4 regions of the Limnohabitans sp. TS-CS-82 genome follow, and region 2 is predicted to be linked to each of the others. Evidence: predicted binding sites of a transcription regulator. Region 2 holds the regulator's gene; each other region holds the start of a gene.
The links. The regulator FNR, encoded in region 2, switches genes on or off when oxygen is low (the NO sensors DNR and NnrR bind a similar motif). The targets are predictions, from matches to a motif close to TTGATNNNNATCAA.
Positions count from the first base shown of each region.

Region 1: C5F52_RS05405 (DUF3149 domain-containing protein) is a predicted target of FNR. The motif match lies at 2,307-2,320, and genes of this name have one in related genera.
Region 3: clpB (ATP-dependent chaperone ClpB) is a predicted target of FNR. The motif match lies at 1,804-1,817, and genes of this name have one in related genera.
Region 4: clpB (ATP-dependent chaperone ClpB) is a predicted target of FNR. The motif match lies at 2,457-2,470, and genes of this name have one in related genera.

Region 1 is NZ_PTQX01000002.1:192,828-196,962, reverse strand. Features, by position in the region: gene C5F52_RS05420 (NAD+ synthase) at 1-207, opposite strand, end outside; gene C5F52_RS05415 (GNAT family N-acetyltransferase) at 252-1,427, shown strand; gene ppa (inorganic diphosphatase) at 1,483-2,010, opposite strand; gene C5F52_RS05405 (DUF3149 domain-containing protein) at 2,105-2,248, opposite strand; gene moaA (GTP 3',8-cyclase MoaA) at 2,358-3,533, shown strand; gene mobA (molybdenum cofactor guanylyltransferase MobA) at 3,563-4,135, shown strand, end outside.
Region 2 is NZ_PTQX01000007.1:120,396-124,530, reverse strand. Features, by position in the region: gene hemN (oxygen-independent coproporphyrinogen III oxidase) at 1-1,094, opposite strand, end outside; gene fnr (fumarate/nitrate reduction transcriptional regulator Fnr) at 1,171-1,908, shown strand; gene C5F52_RS15150 (hypothetical protein) at 1,905-2,213, opposite strand; gene C5F52_RS15145 (FixH family protein) at 2,269-2,559, opposite strand; gene ccoG (cytochrome c oxidase accessory protein CcoG) at 2,566-3,936, opposite strand; gene ccoP (cytochrome-c oxidase, cbb3-type subunit III) at 4,021-4,135, opposite strand, start outside.
Region 3 is NZ_PTQX01000002.1:723,815-727,949, reverse strand. Features, by position in the region: gene glp (gephyrin-like molybdotransferase Glp) at 1-929, shown strand, start outside; gene moaD (molybdopterin converting factor subunit 1) at 950-1,201, shown strand; gene moaE (molybdopterin synthase catalytic subunit MoaE) at 1,229-1,714, shown strand; gene clpB (ATP-dependent chaperone ClpB) at 1,900-4,135, shown strand, end outside.
Region 4 is NZ_PTQX01000007.1:250,396-254,530, forward strand. Features, by position in the region: gene mobB (molybdopterin-guanine dinucleotide biosynthesis protein B) at 1-404, shown strand, start outside; gene glp (gephyrin-like molybdotransferase Glp) at 401-1,636, shown strand; gene moaD (molybdopterin converting factor subunit 1) at 1,633-1,896, shown strand; gene moaE (molybdopterin synthase catalytic subunit MoaE) at 1,912-2,394, shown strand; gene clpB (ATP-dependent chaperone ClpB) at 2,553-4,135, shown strand, end outside.

The DNA.
Region 1 (4,135 bases), on a different contig from region 2:
TTTCAGGGCATCATCGCAAGCTTGAATGAATGAGGGGCGGAGGAATAAATCTTCAGCCGCATAGCCGCACAAAGACAGCTCCGGCGTCAGCACCAAACGTGCGCCGTCTTGATAAGCTGCCGTGGCGCAATCTATGATTTTCTGGGCGTTACCCGCCATGTCGCCCACCACGAAATTCAATTGAGCAACACAAATTTTGAGAGTCATGGCAGCAGGCACATCGTCCAAAGTAAAACAGGTCTAAAAACAAAATGGATTATGTCATTCGCGTCCACGCAAACCCGCTAGATATCCCCGCTCAAGCGTGGGATGCTTTACTGGCACAACAAGACGCGCCCTCGCCCTTCATGCGGCACGCCTACCTCGCGGCCTTGCACACCAGCGGCAGTGCCACACCAGACACCGGCTGGACGCCGCAATTTGTCACGCTTTGGCTGGGCGAGGCCTTGGCTGCCGCAGGCGCGCTCTACATCAAAGGTCACTCTTACGGCGAATACGTGTTTGATTGGGCATGGGCCAACGCCTATGCCGACCATGGCCTGAGCTACTTCCCAAAAGCCACCTGTGCTGTGCCCTTCACGCCTGTGCCGGGCTCACGCTTGCTGGCAACCGATGACAAAGCCCGTCAAGCCTTGCTCAAAGCCATGCTGGATGTAGCCCAACAGCACGAGCTATCTTCATTGCACCTCCTCTTCACCAGCCCCGACGACCGCAATGCCTGTGACGCCCTTGGCTTGATGCAACGCCAAACCGTGCAATTCCATTGGCACAACGTCGATCTACAAGGCCAACGCTTTGAAAGCTTCGATGCCTTCTTAGCGAGCCTGTCCCAAGAGAAACGCAAAAAAATCAAACAAGAGCGCCGCCGCGTTGCTGATGCTGGCGTGACGTTTCGCACCTCGGTGGGCGCGGCTATCGGCAGCGAAGACTGGGGCTTTTTTTACCAATGTTACGAACGCACCTACCTCGAACACGGCAATGCGCCCTACCTGAGCCGTGCTTTCTTTGAGCACATGCAACACGACATGCCTCACAACTGGGTACTGTTTGTAGCCGAGCGCGAAGGCCACCCCATCGCCAGCAGCCTGGTCGCAGTGCAAGACCTAGGCAAGCCAACCGCTGTCGCCTACGGCCGCTACTGGGGCGCACTAGAACGCGTGGACTGCCTGCACTTTGAAGCCTGCTACTACCAACCACTCAACTGGTGCATCACAAATGGCGTGCAACGCTTTGAAGGCGGCGCCCAAGGCGAACACAAAATGGCCCGCGCCCTCATGCCCGTGCCTACCTACAGCGCGCATTGGCTCGCACACCCTGCGTTTGCCGATGCGGTGGAGCGATTTCTTGAACGCGAGACGGCGGGGGTCGACAACTACCTCGACCACTTGGCAGAGCGCAGCCCCTTCAAACGTCACGAGCCTCAGTAAAGCGGGAACGTAAAAAAGCCCGCAAAAGCGGGCTTTCGATGGACACAAAGAAGAATTACTTCTTGTAGTTGGCCATACCGTCCAAGATTTCTTTGTGGGCAGACTCAATGCCTTCCCAGCCCTTAACCTTGACCCACTTGCCTTTTTCGAGGTCTTTGTAGTGTTCAAAGAAGTGGGCAATTTGTTGCAACTGCAACTCATGGATATCGTCTAAAGACTTGATGTTGCTGTAACGGGCCAAGATTTTCTCGGTAGGCACAGCCAACACTTTGCCGTCCACGCCGCCTTCGTCTTCCATCAACAAGATGCCCAAGGCACGGCAAGGCACCACCACGCCAGGTGGCAATGGGAAAGGTGTCATCACCAACACGTCCACAGGGTCGCCGTCGCCAGCGATGGTTTGTGGCACATAGCCGTAGTTGGTGGGGTAATGCATGGCCGTACCCATGAAGCGATCCACGAACAGAGCGCCAGACTCTTTGTCGACTTCGTACTTCACTGGATCCGAGTTCATCGGGATTTCGATGATCACGTTGAAGGCTTCAGGAACTTTGCTACCGGGGGTGACTTTATTCAGGGACATGGTGTCTTGTTATAAAAGTTAAAAAAGAAACTCAGAGGATTAACCCCGATTTTACTTTCACGGGGCTTGCGTCTCTGCGTTGCCTGCGAAACCTTTATTCGTGGGTACTTTTGCCTGTTTCGTCCATCAACCCTAGGAAAACGCGCAAAAAGTACACAGCCATGGCCAAGATAAAAACAATCACAGCCACGCTCATCAAGCCGTAGTCGGTCGAAAAAAGGTCAATCCAAGCTTTCATGGGGTTACTCCTATCAATTGCAATGCCCCTACTTTGCACCGTCTCAGCGCTTGTCACACTGATCTACATCAAGGCTTAGGGGATTCGTGGCTCAGGCAAAATCAAGGGTATGTCTGAACGCGTTATCCCCTTGGTCGATCAACGGCTCCTCGCCTTAGCGGCCACTGTCCCCCTGCAACCCATTGCAACCGACGGTTTGCTCAGTGACAGCTTGGGCCGCCCCCTGCACGACTTGCGCATCAGCGTGACCGACCGCTGCAACTTTCGCTGCAACTACTGCATGCCCAAAGAGGTGTTCAACAAAGACTACGCCTACCTGCCGCACAGCGAATTGCTGAACTTCGAAGAAATCACGCGATTAGCCAAAGTGTTTGTAGCCCACGGCGTGCGCAAAATTCGCCTGACTGGCGGCGAGCCGCTACTGCGCAAGAACCTCGAAATCTTGGTGGACCAGTTGGCCAATATCCCCACGCCTGATGGCGCGCCACTAGACCTGACCCTCACCACCAACGGATCGCTCTTGGCCCGCAAAGCGAAGTCACTCAAAGACGCAGGCTTGAACCGCGTGACGGTCAGCCTTGACGGCTTGGACGATGCTGTGTTCCGTGCCATGAACGATGTGGACTTTCCCGTGTCCGATGTGCTCGACGGCATTGCTGCGGCCAAAGACGCGGGCTTGGGGCTAGACGCCAACGGCCAGTTGACCGGGCTCAAAGTCAACATGGTGGTCAAGCGCCGCACCAACGTCGACCAAATCTTGCCGATGGCCCGCCACTTCCGAGGCAGCGGCATCACGCTGCGCTTCATCGAATACATGGATGTGGGTGCGACCAATGGCTGGTGCATGGACGATGTGCTGCCCTCTGCCGATGTCATTCAACACATCCAACAAGAATTCCCACTCGTGCCTTTAGAGGCCAGCGCTTCCGGTGAAACCGCACAACGCTGGGGTTATACCAATGCGGCTGGCGTGTTCGATCCAGCCTTAGGCGAAGTGGGTGTGATCAGCAGCGTCACCCAAGCGTTTTGCCGCGACTGCAACCGCGCCCGACTCTCCACCGAAGGCAAGCTCTACCTGTGCTTGTTTGCCACGCAGGGCTACGACTTGCGCAGCCTCATGCGCGGAGCAGACGCCACAGATGCAGATCTTGCCTCGGCCATCGGCCACATTTGGCACAAGCGTGACGACCGCTATTCCGAGCTGCGTGCTTCCATGCCTGCGGACAGCGCCTCCAACGGTTCATCGACTGCACGCCGCGTAGAGATGAGCTACATCGGCGGCTAAGCCCAACCTTTCCAATTCCCCCATCCCACATGACACACACCATCGCTCCCCAAGACATCACCGGCCTCATCTTGGCAGGAGGCCGAGGCAGTCGCATGGGCGGCGTGGACAAAGGCTTGCAAAACTTCAACGGCATTCCCTTGGCCTTGCACACCCTCATGCGTCTTGGGCCCCAAGTCGAAAGCGTGATGGTCAACGCCAACCGCAACCTCTCGGCCTACGAGTCATTTGGGTCCTCTGTCTGGCCCGATGCCTCCGCAGACTTTGCCGGACCACTGTCGGGCTTTCTGGTAGGTCTTGAACGCGCCGAAACACCCTATGTGCTGACCGTGCCCTGCGACACCCCTCGCCTGCCGCTGGACTTGGCCGAGCGCTTAACCCAAGCCTTGGTGCGCGAAGACGCCGACATCGCCATGGCCGCAGCCCCCGAAACGGATGAACACGGCCAAACCCACATTCGCACACAACCCGTGTTCTGCTTGATAAAGATTGAGCTGTCTGAAAGCTTGGTCAAATTCATCCATGGCGGCGGTCGCAAGATTGACGCGTGGACCGCGCAACATAAAACAGTGGTGGTTCCCTTTGACGCGCAGGGCGATGAC
Region 2 (4,135 bases):
CCACGTGCCACGGGCAAACGGCCTTGGTTGAGCAAGTCGTAATACTCGTCCAAGGTCTTGACGTTTTGACTGAAGGTGGGGCCCACGCGACCGATGGAAGAAACACCCAAGGCAATCAGATCGCAATCGGGCTGCGTGCTGTAGCCTTGAAAGTTGCGGTGCAAGCGGCCTTGGCGCTTGGCCACAGCCAGCGCGTCGTTGGGTAAGGCAAAGTGGTCCATGCCCACGTACACATAACCGGCCTCCACCAACACACGCATCGCGCTGGACAACATGACCAGCTTCGAAGCCGCAGGCGGCAAGTCTTGCGTATGGATGCGACGCTGTGGCTTGAAGCGCTCGGGCAAGTGCGCATAGGCATACAAGGCAATGCGGTCGGGACGCAGTTGGGTGATTTTTTCCAAAGTGCGCTCAAAGGTTTCTGGCGTTTGCATGGGCAAGCCATAAATCAAATCGGCATTGACGGATTCAAAACCCAATTCGCGCGCAGCAGCAACCAAGTCAAACACTTGCTCAGCGGGTTGAATACGATGCACCGCTTTTTGCACGGCGGGCTCAAAGTCTTGCACGCCAAAGCTCAGGCGGTTAAAGCCCAGTTCCGCCAAGTGGGCCAATCGCTCACGCGTCACCGTGCGTGGGTCAATCTCGACCGAGTATTCACCGCCTGGCGCAAACTGAAAGTTGCGACGCAGCATGGCCATGAGTTGCGCCAACTCTGCATCACTCAAAAACGTCGGGCTACCGCCACCCAAGTGCAATTGAGACACCACTTGACCTTGACCAAGGTGCGCAATGTTTAGATCAACCTCGCGCTCAAGGTAGCGCAAATACTCTGCGCCACGCTCGTGGTGTTTGGTGATGATCTTGTTACAGGCGCAGTAGTAACACAGTGACTCGCAAAACGGGATGTGCACATACAGCGACAAGGGATAGGCTTTGGCGCCCACACCATCGCGGCGTTGCTCTAACGCTTGCAAATAATCGGCCTCACCAAACGCCTCCACAAATCGGTCTGCCGTGGGATACGAGGTGTAACGCGGCCCCGCCACGTCATAGCGCTGCAAAAGTTCTGGATTGAGGACAAGAGAATGCATAAGTTCACACCTAAATTTGCGCTCCATAATAGGCGTGCAGGCGCAGCAAAAAGTTGACCTGCATCAACACAAACGACTGTCAGACCCCATGAATTCCACCAGTATCAAAGTCGCCTGTTCCAATTGCAATTTGCGCGAACTGTGCATGCCTTTAGGCTTGAACGAGAGCGAGATGGAGCGTGTGGACGAAGTGGTGGCCACACGCCGCAAAGTGGCACGTGGTGACAACCTGTTCAGGAATGGTGACAAGTTCAATGCGCTGTACGCCATTCGCACAGGCTTCTTCAAAACACGCATCTCTGCTGAGGACGGCCGCGACCAAGTGACGGGTTTTCAAATGGCCGGTGAAATCATCGGTCTAGACGGCATCGTGAGCGACCACCACACCTGCGATGCGGTGGCACTGGAAGACGCCGAAGTGTGCGTGATGCCTTTTGATCGCATTGAAGAGCTGTCGCGCGAAATCACGTCCCTGCAGCGCCATGTCCACAAAATCATGAGCCGAGAAATCGTGCGTGAAAACGGTGTGATGTTGCTGCTGGGCAGCATGCGTGCAGAAGAGCGTCTCGCGGCGTTCTTGTTGAACTTGGTGCAGCGCCTGCACGCCAGAGGGTTCTCTCAGTCTGAACTCATTTTGCGCATGACGCGCGAAGATATTGGCAGCTACCTTGGGCTCAAACTCGAAACGGTGAGCCGCACGTTTTCAAAGTTTGTAGAAGACGGCGTCGTAGAAGTCAAACAACGCCATGTGCGCATTTTGAATGCCGATGCGCTCAAGCTCATCGTGAACGCACAAACCTGCCAACCTATTTAAACAGCGACAGGGTCGCAACACACCTCTTGCTTGGGGCAGCCATCAGGTCGCTCTGTTGGCACCATCGGGCAACGGTTCATTTCAAACGGTGATACCGACAGCAAGGTGGTCAATGCGCTGGAGGCTGCCGTGACCATCCAGAAAACAAAAAACGACAAGGTATAGACACCTTGTCGTGAGAGCTCAATAGGCTGACCAAACCATTGCATATCTTGCGGGTCTACAAACGCAAACACCAGCATTTCCAAAACACCTGCTACTAAAAAAGCAGGCCATGCAATCCACATCATTCGCTGAGCCAACATTCTGATTCTCCTAAACAGGAATGAGTTCAGTCTAGGCTCGAATGACAGCGCCAAGTCATGGGGTTTTCGCGGGGGTCTCTTGCTTGGCTGACTCAGCTTTGGGCGTCACCACATGGTTACGCGCCTGCATGGCGGGTGCCAGCTGCATGTCTTTTTCTGCCGCCAAGGTTTTGTTGATATCTAAGCCTCGGCGGTAATAGTCGTCGGCCACCACGGGGTCGGGCACGCGAATGGCAATCGCCAACGTGATGAATCCCGCCACAATGACCGCAGCAGGGCCCGCGATGATGAGCCAAACGTGACCATATTGCCACCATGCTTTGGTATCAGTTGTTTCTTGTTTCATGATGCATTACCTAGGAACGATGAACACAGATTTTTCGACCACAAACTCATCGGTACCCAAGGCCTGAACTTCAAACATGATTTTGTGCGAGCCACCCTCGACAGAACCATAAGGCACATCGGCACGCAACACAATCCAACGGGCTTGTGCAGGGTCCACCATGACTTCGGTATCGGTCGTGATTTTCAAACCTGGCAAACCTTTGACTGACAAGCGGTAAGTCTGAATGCTCTCCGCTGCGTTCATGATTTGCAGACGGTACACATTTTCAAGTGTGCCGTATTCCGTGATGCGCGACAAAGTCGAGCGGTCACGCACCACGTCAACCTTGAACGGTGTACGCAAGCTCAACGACACAAACAAGCCCACTGTCACAGCCAACAAGATCATGGTGTAGATCTGAATGCGCGGGCGCATCAGGCGTTGCCAGATTTGGGCGGGCGTCCACTTGTTGTCCATCGCATTTTGCGTGGAGTAGCGCACCAAGCCACGGGCATAGCCCATCTTGTCCATCACGGTGTCGCACACGTCAGCGCAAGCACCGCAGCCAATGCATTCGTATTGCAAGCCATCGCGGATATCAATGCCGGTGGGACACACTTGCACGCACAAAGTGCAGTCGACGCAGGCCCCCAAGTTCAAAGCCCCTGCTTCAGCTTTCTTGGCGCGCGGGCCACGTGGCTCACCACGCTCTGTGTCATACGTGACGATGAGTGTGTCGTTGTCAAACATGGCGCTTTGAAAGCGCGCATAGGGGCACATGTATTTGCACACCTGTTCGCGCATGAAGCCTGCGTTGCCATACGTGGCAAAGGCGTAGAAGAACACCCAGAACAGTTCCCATGAACTCATTTGGGTCAGGAAGAATTCCATCGCCAATTCGCGGATGGGCGTGAAATAACCCACAAAGGTAAAGCCAGTCCAGATCGAGAAGAAGATCCAGATGATGTGCTTGTACCATTTCTTCACCAATTTCTCTAACGAGAAATCAGCATCATCCAAGCGCATGCGGGCTGAGCGATCGCCTTCGACCTTGCGCTCAATCCACAAGAAAATTTCGCTGTAAACGGTTTGCGGGCAGGCATAGCCACACCACAAACGCCCCGCCACTGCCGTGAACAAAAACAGCGCCAAGGCTGAGATCACCAACAGGCCGGTGAGGTAGATGAAGTCTTGCGGGTACAAGACCAAACCAAAAATATAAAAACGGCGCGATGCCAAGTCGAACAACACGGCTTGGCGTGTGCCCCACTCAAACCAAGGCAAACCGTAAAACACCAGCTGCGTCAGGACCACCAAAATCCAGCGCCAATACGCAAAGATACCCTCGACAGAGCGAGGGTAGATTTTTTTCGATGCAGCATAAAGCGAGACCATCGCCTCGTCCGCAGAGCCCGAAGGCTCTGGAACGATAGGGATGGTCTTGCGCTGCTTGGAGTCGTCAGCAGAGTTCAAAGCGTTTTACTTCGTAGCAGCAGGTTTGTTCGAGAAGCCCCAAACATAGGCAGTCAACACGTGAATTTGTGACTCAGTCAAACGGCCTTCTTGTGCTGGCATTTGGTTGACCTTACCACCG
Region 3 (4,135 bases), on a different contig from region 2:
CCGGTGCAGATGCTGTGGTGATGCAAGAAGACTGCGAAGCCCGAGAGGGCGAGCAAGTCCAAGTGACCAAGGCCGTACCCGCAGGGCAGTGGATTCGCCGTTCGGGTGAAGACGTCACACGCGGCGCCACGGTGCTCACCCAGGGCACTCGCTTGACGCCTGCTGAGTTGGGTTTGGCCGCCAGCATTGGCTTGGCGCAGTTGCAGGTGTCTGCACGTCCGCGCGTGGCTTTGTTCTCGACGGGTGATGAGCTGGTCATGCCCGGCGATGTGGCGCCTGAAGCCATGCCTGCTGGCGCCATTTACAACTCCAACCGTTTCTTCTTGCGCGCCATGTTGCAGCGCTTGGGCTGCGAGGTGACCGATCTGGGCATCGTGCCCGACAAGCGCGACGCCACCATTGCCGCCTTGCGCGATGCAGCTTTGCACCACGATTTGATTTTGACCAGCGGCGGTGTGTCGGTGGGCGAAGAAGATCACATCAAACCTGCGGTGGAGAGCTTGGGCGAATTGAACCTGTGGCAACTCGCCATCAAGCCTGGCAAACCCTTTGCGTATGGCAAGGTGAACCGTGAAGCAGAAGGTGACGCTTGCCACTTCATGGGCTTGCCCGGCAACCCCGTGTCCAGCTTTGTGACCTTCTTGTTGTTGGTCCGTCCGTTTGTGCTGGCCTTGCAAGGTGTGACGAAAACCGAGATCGCACGCACCGACACGACGGCCCATTTCGATTGGCCCCGCGCGGACAAGCGCCGTGAGTTTTTGCGCGTTAAGCGCAACGCCCAAGGCGGCTTGGACTTGTTCCCTAACCAAAGCTCTGGCGTGCTCACATCGGCCGTGTGGGGCGATGGCGTGGTGGATAACCCTGCTGGGCAAACGATTTCAAAAGGCGATACCGTTCGCTTCATTTCCTTTGCGGAATGGCTGGCATGACTGGAGCGCCTCACGTGACTTTGAATGTCAACCTCAAATACTTTGCATCCATTCGCGAAGCCATCGGGCAGGGCGGTGAAACCCTGCGTACGCAAGCCACCACGCTCAACGCTTTGCGTGATGAGCTGATGGCACGTGGCGGTGCGTATGCGGAGGTTTTGGCGCCTGGCCGCGCTGTGCGCACGGCTTTGAATCAAGATCTGTGTGACGGCGACGCGGTCCTCAGCGAAGGTTGCGAAGTCGCGTTCTTTCCACCCGTGACCGGCGGCTAAACCTTCAGCAATTTCGCGAGGCGATTGATGACTTTCACTGTCAGCATCCAAACCCAAGACTTTGATGTGAGCCAAGAGCTCTCGGCCTTGCGTGCGGGTGATGCGCGCGTTGGGGCCGTCTGCTCTTTTCTAGGTACGGTGCGCGAGCGCAACGAGGGCAGTTCGGTGGCGAGCATGGAACTTGAGCACTACCCCGGCATGACCGAGAAGTCCATCTCGGCCATGATGGACGAAGCGAAGCAGCGCTTTGACATCTTTGCGGCCCGCGTGATTCACCGCGTGGGTTTGTTGCAGCCCGAAGACCAAATTGTGTTTGTGGCGGTGACCTCGGCGCACCGCGGCGAGAGCTTCAAGGCCTGTGAGTTTTTGATGGACTACCTCAAAACGCAGGCACCTTTTTGGAAAAAAGAAGTCACCCCCGAAGGCGCGCGTTGGGTGGATGCGCGTGTGAGTGACGACCAAGCGTTGGCACGCTGGGGCATTCAAGCCAGCAACAGCGCAGCGACCCAATAACACCCTTGTTGGGGCGACGCTTTGCGCTTTAGCCGCAGATTTTTATCTCGCGGCTAAGGCGTGCCGCAATCTGTCAAGCTGCACAGAGTTTGATGCACATCAAGGGCAAGGTTGGCTTTGTCTCTTGAAATAAGTCGTATCAGCCTCAGCTACGAGGCTATTCAATAGCTTGCTGCGGAGTTCCTATGCGCCTTGACAAACTCACCACTAAATTTCAAGAAGCCCTGTCCGAGGCCCAAAGCTTGGCCTTGGGCGGCGATCACGCCTACATCGAACCGTCTCATGTGTTGGTCGCCATGCTGCGCCAAGACGATGGCCCCAAATCATTGCTGCAACGCGCAGGTGCCAATGTGGTGGGCTTGCTGGCCGCGGCTGAATCGGCCATGAACCGCTTGCCCAAAGTTGAGGGCCAAGAGCAAGTGCAGGTTGGGCGTGACACCGTGTCGTTGGTGCAAGCGGCTGAAAAAGAAGCCATCAAACGCGGTGATCAGTTTGTGGCCAGCGAGTTGTTTTTGCTCGCCATGTGTGACAACAAGGGCAACTGGGGCAAGATGGCCACCGAAAACGGTTTGAGCCGTCGCTCTTTAGAGACGGCCGTGACGGCGGTGCGCGGTGGGCAAAAAGTGGACAACGCCGAGAGCGAAGGGCAACGCGAGTCGCTCAAAAAATACTGTGTTGATCTGACCGAACGTGCGCGCAACGGCAAGCTGGACCCCGTGATTGGCCGTGACGACGAAATCCGCCGTGCCATTCAGGTGCTGCAGCGTCGCACCAAAAATAACCCCGTGTTGATTGGTGAGCCTGGCGTGGGTAAGACCGCGATTGTGGAAGGCTTGGCGCAGCGCATTGTGGCGGGCGAGGTGCCTGACTCGCTCAAAGGCAAACGCGTGCTGTCGCTGGACATGGCCGCTTTGTTGGCCGGTGCCAAGTTCCGTGGTGAGTTTGAAGAGCGCCTGAAAAGCGTGTTGACCGAGTTGGCCAAAGACGAAGGCAAGACCATCGTTTTCATCGACGAGCTGCACACCATGGTGGGCGCAGGCAAAGCCGAAGGTGCGATGGATGCGGGCAACATGCTCAAGCCCGCTTTGGCGCGCGGTGAGTTGCATTGCGTGGGTGCCACCACATTGGACGAGTACCGCAAATACATCGAAAAAGATGCGGCGTTGGAACGCCGTTTCCAAAAGATCATTGTGGGTGAACCCACCGTGGAAGCCACCATCGCTATCTTGCGTGGCTTGCAAGAAAAGTACGAAGTCCACCATGGCGTGGAGATCACCGACCCCGCCATCGTGGCGGCGGCTGAGTTGTCACACCGCTACATCACCGACCGTTTCTTGCCCGACAAAGCGATTGACTTGATCGACGAAGCTGCGGCGAAAGTGAAGATCGAGATTGACTCCAAGCCCGAGGTGATGGACAAGCTCGACCGTCGCTTGATTCAGCTCAAGATTGAGCGCGAAGCTGTGCGCAAAGAAAAAGACGAAGCGTCCCAAAAACGCTTGGCCTTGCTGGAAGAGGAGATCACCCAGCTGGGCAAAGAAGCCGCGGATTTGGATGAAATCTGGAAGTCTGAAAAAGCGTCGGCCCACGGCGGCGCGCAGATCAAAGAAGAGATCGACCGCTTGCGTTTTCAAATTGAAGAGTTCACGCGCAAGGGCGATTTCAACAAGGTCGCTGAGTTGCAGTACGGCAAACTGCCCGAGCTTGAAAAACGCATGAAAGACGCCACTGCCAAAGAAAATGCCAAGCAGGCTAAGACCGGTGGTCATCGTCTGTTGCGCACGCAAGTGGGCGTGGAAGAGATTGCCGAAGTGGTGGCGCGTGCCACAGGCATTCCCGTGTCCAAACTCATGCAGGGCGAGCGTGAAAAGTTGCTGCAAATGGAAGACAAGTTGCACAACCGCGTGGTCGGCCAAGACGAGGCCATCACTGCGGTGGCCAACGCCATTCGCCGTTCACGCGCAGGCTTGGGCGACCCCAACCGTCCGACCGGCTCGTTCTTGTTCTTGGGCCCCACCGGCGTGGGCAAGACCGAGTTGTGCAAAGCCTTGGCGGGCTTCTTGTTTGACAGCGAAGACCACATGATTCGCATCGACATGAGCGAGTTCATGGAGAAGCACTCGGTGAGCCGTTTGATTGGCGCGCCTCCCGGCTACGTGGGTTACGACGAGGGCGGCTACTTGACCGAGGCCGTGCGTCGCAAGCCATACAGCGTGCTGTTGCTCGATGAGGTGGAGAAGGCGCATCCCGATGTGTTCAACATCTTGTTGCAAGTGCTGGACGACGGTCGTTTGACCGATGGCCAAGGCCGCACGGTGGACTTCAAAAATACCGTGATCGTGATGACGTCCAACATCGGCTCACCCATCATCCAAAGCATGGTGGGTGAAGACCCACAAGACATCAAGGACGCGGTGTGGG
Region 4 (4,135 bases), 130 kb from region 2:
ACATCGACAAGCCCGGCAAAGACAGCTGGCGTCACCGTGAAGCCGGCGCATTTGAGGTGCTGGTGGCGTCCAACCAACGCTTGGTCTTGCAGCGTCAGTTTGAGCAGCCTGCGCAGCTGTCTGTGCACCACTTGTTGGCCGAGGTGTACGACGGCGTGGACTGGGTGCTGGTCGAAGGCTTTAAGAAAAGCGATTTGCTCAAGGTTGAAGTCTGGCGCAAAGCGTCTGAGCAACCTGTGCGTTACCCGCATGATGACTTTGTGGTGGCCATCGCCACCGATTCACCGCAAAACATGCCAGAGGCCACGCAGCGTCCTGTGCTTGATTTGAATGACCCCTATGCCATCACCGAATGGTTGGTGGCCAATGAAGACCGTTTCGAATACAACCCACCTTTGCTATGACCCGTCCTCCCTTGCTTTCACTCGATGACGCTTTGCCGCAATTGCTGGCGCAAGCTCGTGCATTGACGGGGGTGCAATCGGTTTCTACTTTTGAAGCTGATGGCCGCGTGTTGGCGCAAGACGTGACGGCTGCCTTGCAGGTGCCCCCGCAAGACAACAGTTCAATGGATGGCTACGCCATTCGAGTAGCCGACTGTGCGCAAGAAGGCGCTGTGCTACGTGTGACGCAACGCATTCCCGCAGGTACACACGGCACGCAGCTCCATGCCGGCGAGGCTGCACGTATCTTTACTGGGGCACCCATTCCCCCTGGCGCTGATGCTGTGGTCATGCAAGAGGACTGCGAAGCCTTAGAGGGCGATCAAGTCAAGGTGAACAAGGCTGTGCCGGTAGGACAGTGGATTCGTCGCTCAGGCGAAGACGTCACACGCGGCGCGACGGTGCTGAGCAAAGGCACACGGTTGTCACCCGCTGAGTTGGGCTTGGCGGCCAGTATTGGTTTGGCTCAGTTGCAAGTGTCTGCACGTCCGCGTGTGGCTCTGTTCTCTACCGGCGATGAATTGGTCATGCCCGGCGATGTGGCCCCTGAGGCGATGCTTGCTGGCGCCATTTACAACTCCAACCGTTTCTTTTTGCGCGCCATGTTGCAGCGCTTGGGTTGCGAGGTGACCGACCTGGGCATCGTGCCCGACAAACGCGACGCCACCATCGCTGCCCTGCGCGATGCGGCGCAGCACCATGATTTGATTCTCACCAGCGGCGGCGTGTCGGTGGGCGAAGAAGACCACATCAAACCCGCGGTGGAAAGTTTGGGTGAGTTGAATTTGTGGCAACTGGCCATCAAGCCCGGCAAGCCCTTTGCGTATGGCAAGGTGAACCGCGATGGTGGTGCGTGTCACTTCATGGGTCTGCCCGGCAACCCCGTGTCCAGTTTTGTGACCTTCTTGTTGTTGGTACGTCCGTTTGTGTTGGCCTTGCAAGGTGTGACGAAGACTGATATCGCACGCACCGACATGACAGCTCATTTCGATTGGCCCCGCGCCGACAAGCGCCGTGAGTTTTTGCGTGTCAAACGCAACGCGCAAGGCAGCTTGGATTTGTTCCCTAACCAAAGCTCTGGCGTGCTCACCTCTGCCGTATGGGGCGATGGCGTGGTGGATAACCCTGCTGGGCAAACGATTTCAAAAGGCGATACCGTTCGCTTTATTTCTTTTGCGGAGTGGCTGGCATGAGCGTGACCTACAACGTGAACCTCAAATACTTTGCATCCATTCGCGAAGCCATCGGGCAGGGCGGCGAAAGCGTGAGCACACAAGCGGTCACACTCCAAGCTTTGCGTGATGAGCTGATTGCACGCGGTGGCGCTTACGCCGAAGCACTGGCCCATGGCCGTGCCGTGCGCATGGCCTTGAACCAAGACCTGTGCGATGCGTCTGCCGCATTGAGCGAAGGTTGCGAAGTGGCCTTCTTTCCGCCCGTCACTGGCGGCTAAACCCAGAGGCACGCCATGTCATTCACCGTCAGCATCCAAACCCAAGACTTTGATGTGAGCCAAGAGCTTGCCGCCTTGCGTACGGGCGATGCGCGGGTGGGGGCGGTGTGCTCGTTTTTAGGTACAGTGCGCGAGCGCAATGACGGCAGCTCGGTCGCCAGCATGGAGCTAGAGCATTACCCCGGCATGACCGAGAAGTCCATCTCGGCCATGATGGACGAAGCCAAGAAACGCTTTGACATCTTTGCTGCGCGTGTGATCCACCGCGTGGGTTTGTTGCACCCAGAAGATCAAATCGTCTTCGTGGCGGTGACCTCTGCCCACCGCGGCGAGAGCTTCAAGGCTTGCGAGTTTTTGATGGACTACCTCAAAACCCAAGCGCCATTTTGGAAAAAAGAAGTCACGCCCGAAGGCGCACGCTGGGTCGATGCCCGTGTGAGTGACGACCAAGCCTTGGCCCGCTGGGGCATCCAAGCCAGCAATACGCTTTCCCAATAACCCAAGCACTGCACTTGTGTGGCACGCGCGCATTCAGCCGCCAGAGGCGAGCACTGCGGTGTTTGATGCAGGTCAAATACATAAGACCTGATTGCTCTTGAAATAAGGCTTGGCAGCCTCAGGTATTGGGTAATTCAACATTTCGCTTCGGAGTTTTTATGCGCGTCGACAAACTCACCACCAAATTTCAAGAAGCCTTAGGCGATGCCCAAAGCTTGGCGCTTGGCAACGACCACGCCTACATCGAACCTTCCCACGTGCTGGTCGCCATGCTGCGCCAAGACGATGGCCCCAAGTCGCTGTTGCAACGCGCGGGCGCCAATGTGTCAGGCCTCTTGTCGTCTGCCGAAGATGCGATGAACCGCTTACCCAAGGTCGAAGGTCAAGACCAGGTGCAAGTGGGGCGCGACACCGTGTCCTTGATTCAAGCTGCAGAAAAAGAAGCCATCAAACGTGGCGACCAGTTTGTGGCCAGTGAATTGTTCTTGCTCGCCCTGTGCGACAACAAAGGCAACTGGGGCAAGCTCGCCACGCAAAACGGCTTGAGCCGCAAGTCTTTAGAGGCGGCGGTCACGGCCGTGCGCGGCGGCCAAAAAGTGGACAACGCTGAGAGTGAAGGCCAGCGTGAGTCGCTCAAAAAATACTGCATGGATTTGACCGAGCGTGCGCGTCAAGGCAAGCTCGACCCTGTGATTGGCCGTGACGACGAAATTCGCCGTGCCATTCAAGTGTTGCAGCGTCGCAGCAAAAACAACCCTGTGCTCATCGGTGAGCCAGGTGTGGGCAAGACCGCGATTGTGGAGGGCTTGGCCCAACGCATCGTGGCAGGTGAGGTGCCCGATTCGCTCAAAGGCAAACGTGTGTTGTCGCTGGACATGGCTGCTTTGTTGGCCGGTGCGAAATACCGCGGCGAGTTTGAAGAGCGTCTGAAAAGCGTGCTCAAAGAGTTGGCACAAGACGAAGGCCAAACCATTGTGTTCATCGATGAGCTGCACACCATGGTGGGCGCTGGCAAGGCCGATGGTGCGATGGATGCGGGCAACATGCTCAAGCCCGCCTTGGCGCGTGGCGAGCTGCACTGCGTGGGCGCCACCACCTTGGACGAATACCGCAAGTACATCGAAAAAGATGCGGCTTTAGAGCGTCGTTTCCAAAAAATCATCGTGGGCGAACCCACCGTCGAAGCCACGATTGCGATTTTGCGTGGCTTGCAAGAGAAGTATGAAGTGCACCATGGCGTGGAGATTACCGACCCCGCCATCGTTGCGGCGGCCGAGTTGAGTCACCGCTACATCACCGATCGCTTCTTGCCCGACAAGGCCATTGATTTGATCGACGAGGCAGCCGCCAAAATCAAAATTGAAATCGACTCCAAGCCCGAGGTGATGGACAAACTCGACCGTCGCCTGATTCAGCTCAAGATTGAGCGCGAAGCTGTGCGCAAAGAAAAAGACGAAGCGTCTAAGAAGCGCATGGAGTTGCTCGAAGAGGAAATTGAAAAGATTGGCAAAGAGTACGCTGACCTTGATGAAATTTGGAAGGCCGAAAAATCATCTGCCCACGGCGGTGCGCAACTCAAAGAAGAGATTGACCGTTTGCGCCATCAAATTGAAGAGCTCACGCGCAAGGGCGAGTTCAACAAAGTGGCCGAGTTGCAATACGGCAAATTACCCGAGCTTGAAAAGCGCATGAAAGAAGCCAACGCGCGCGAAAGCGGCAAGGCCAATGCGGCAGGCGGTAA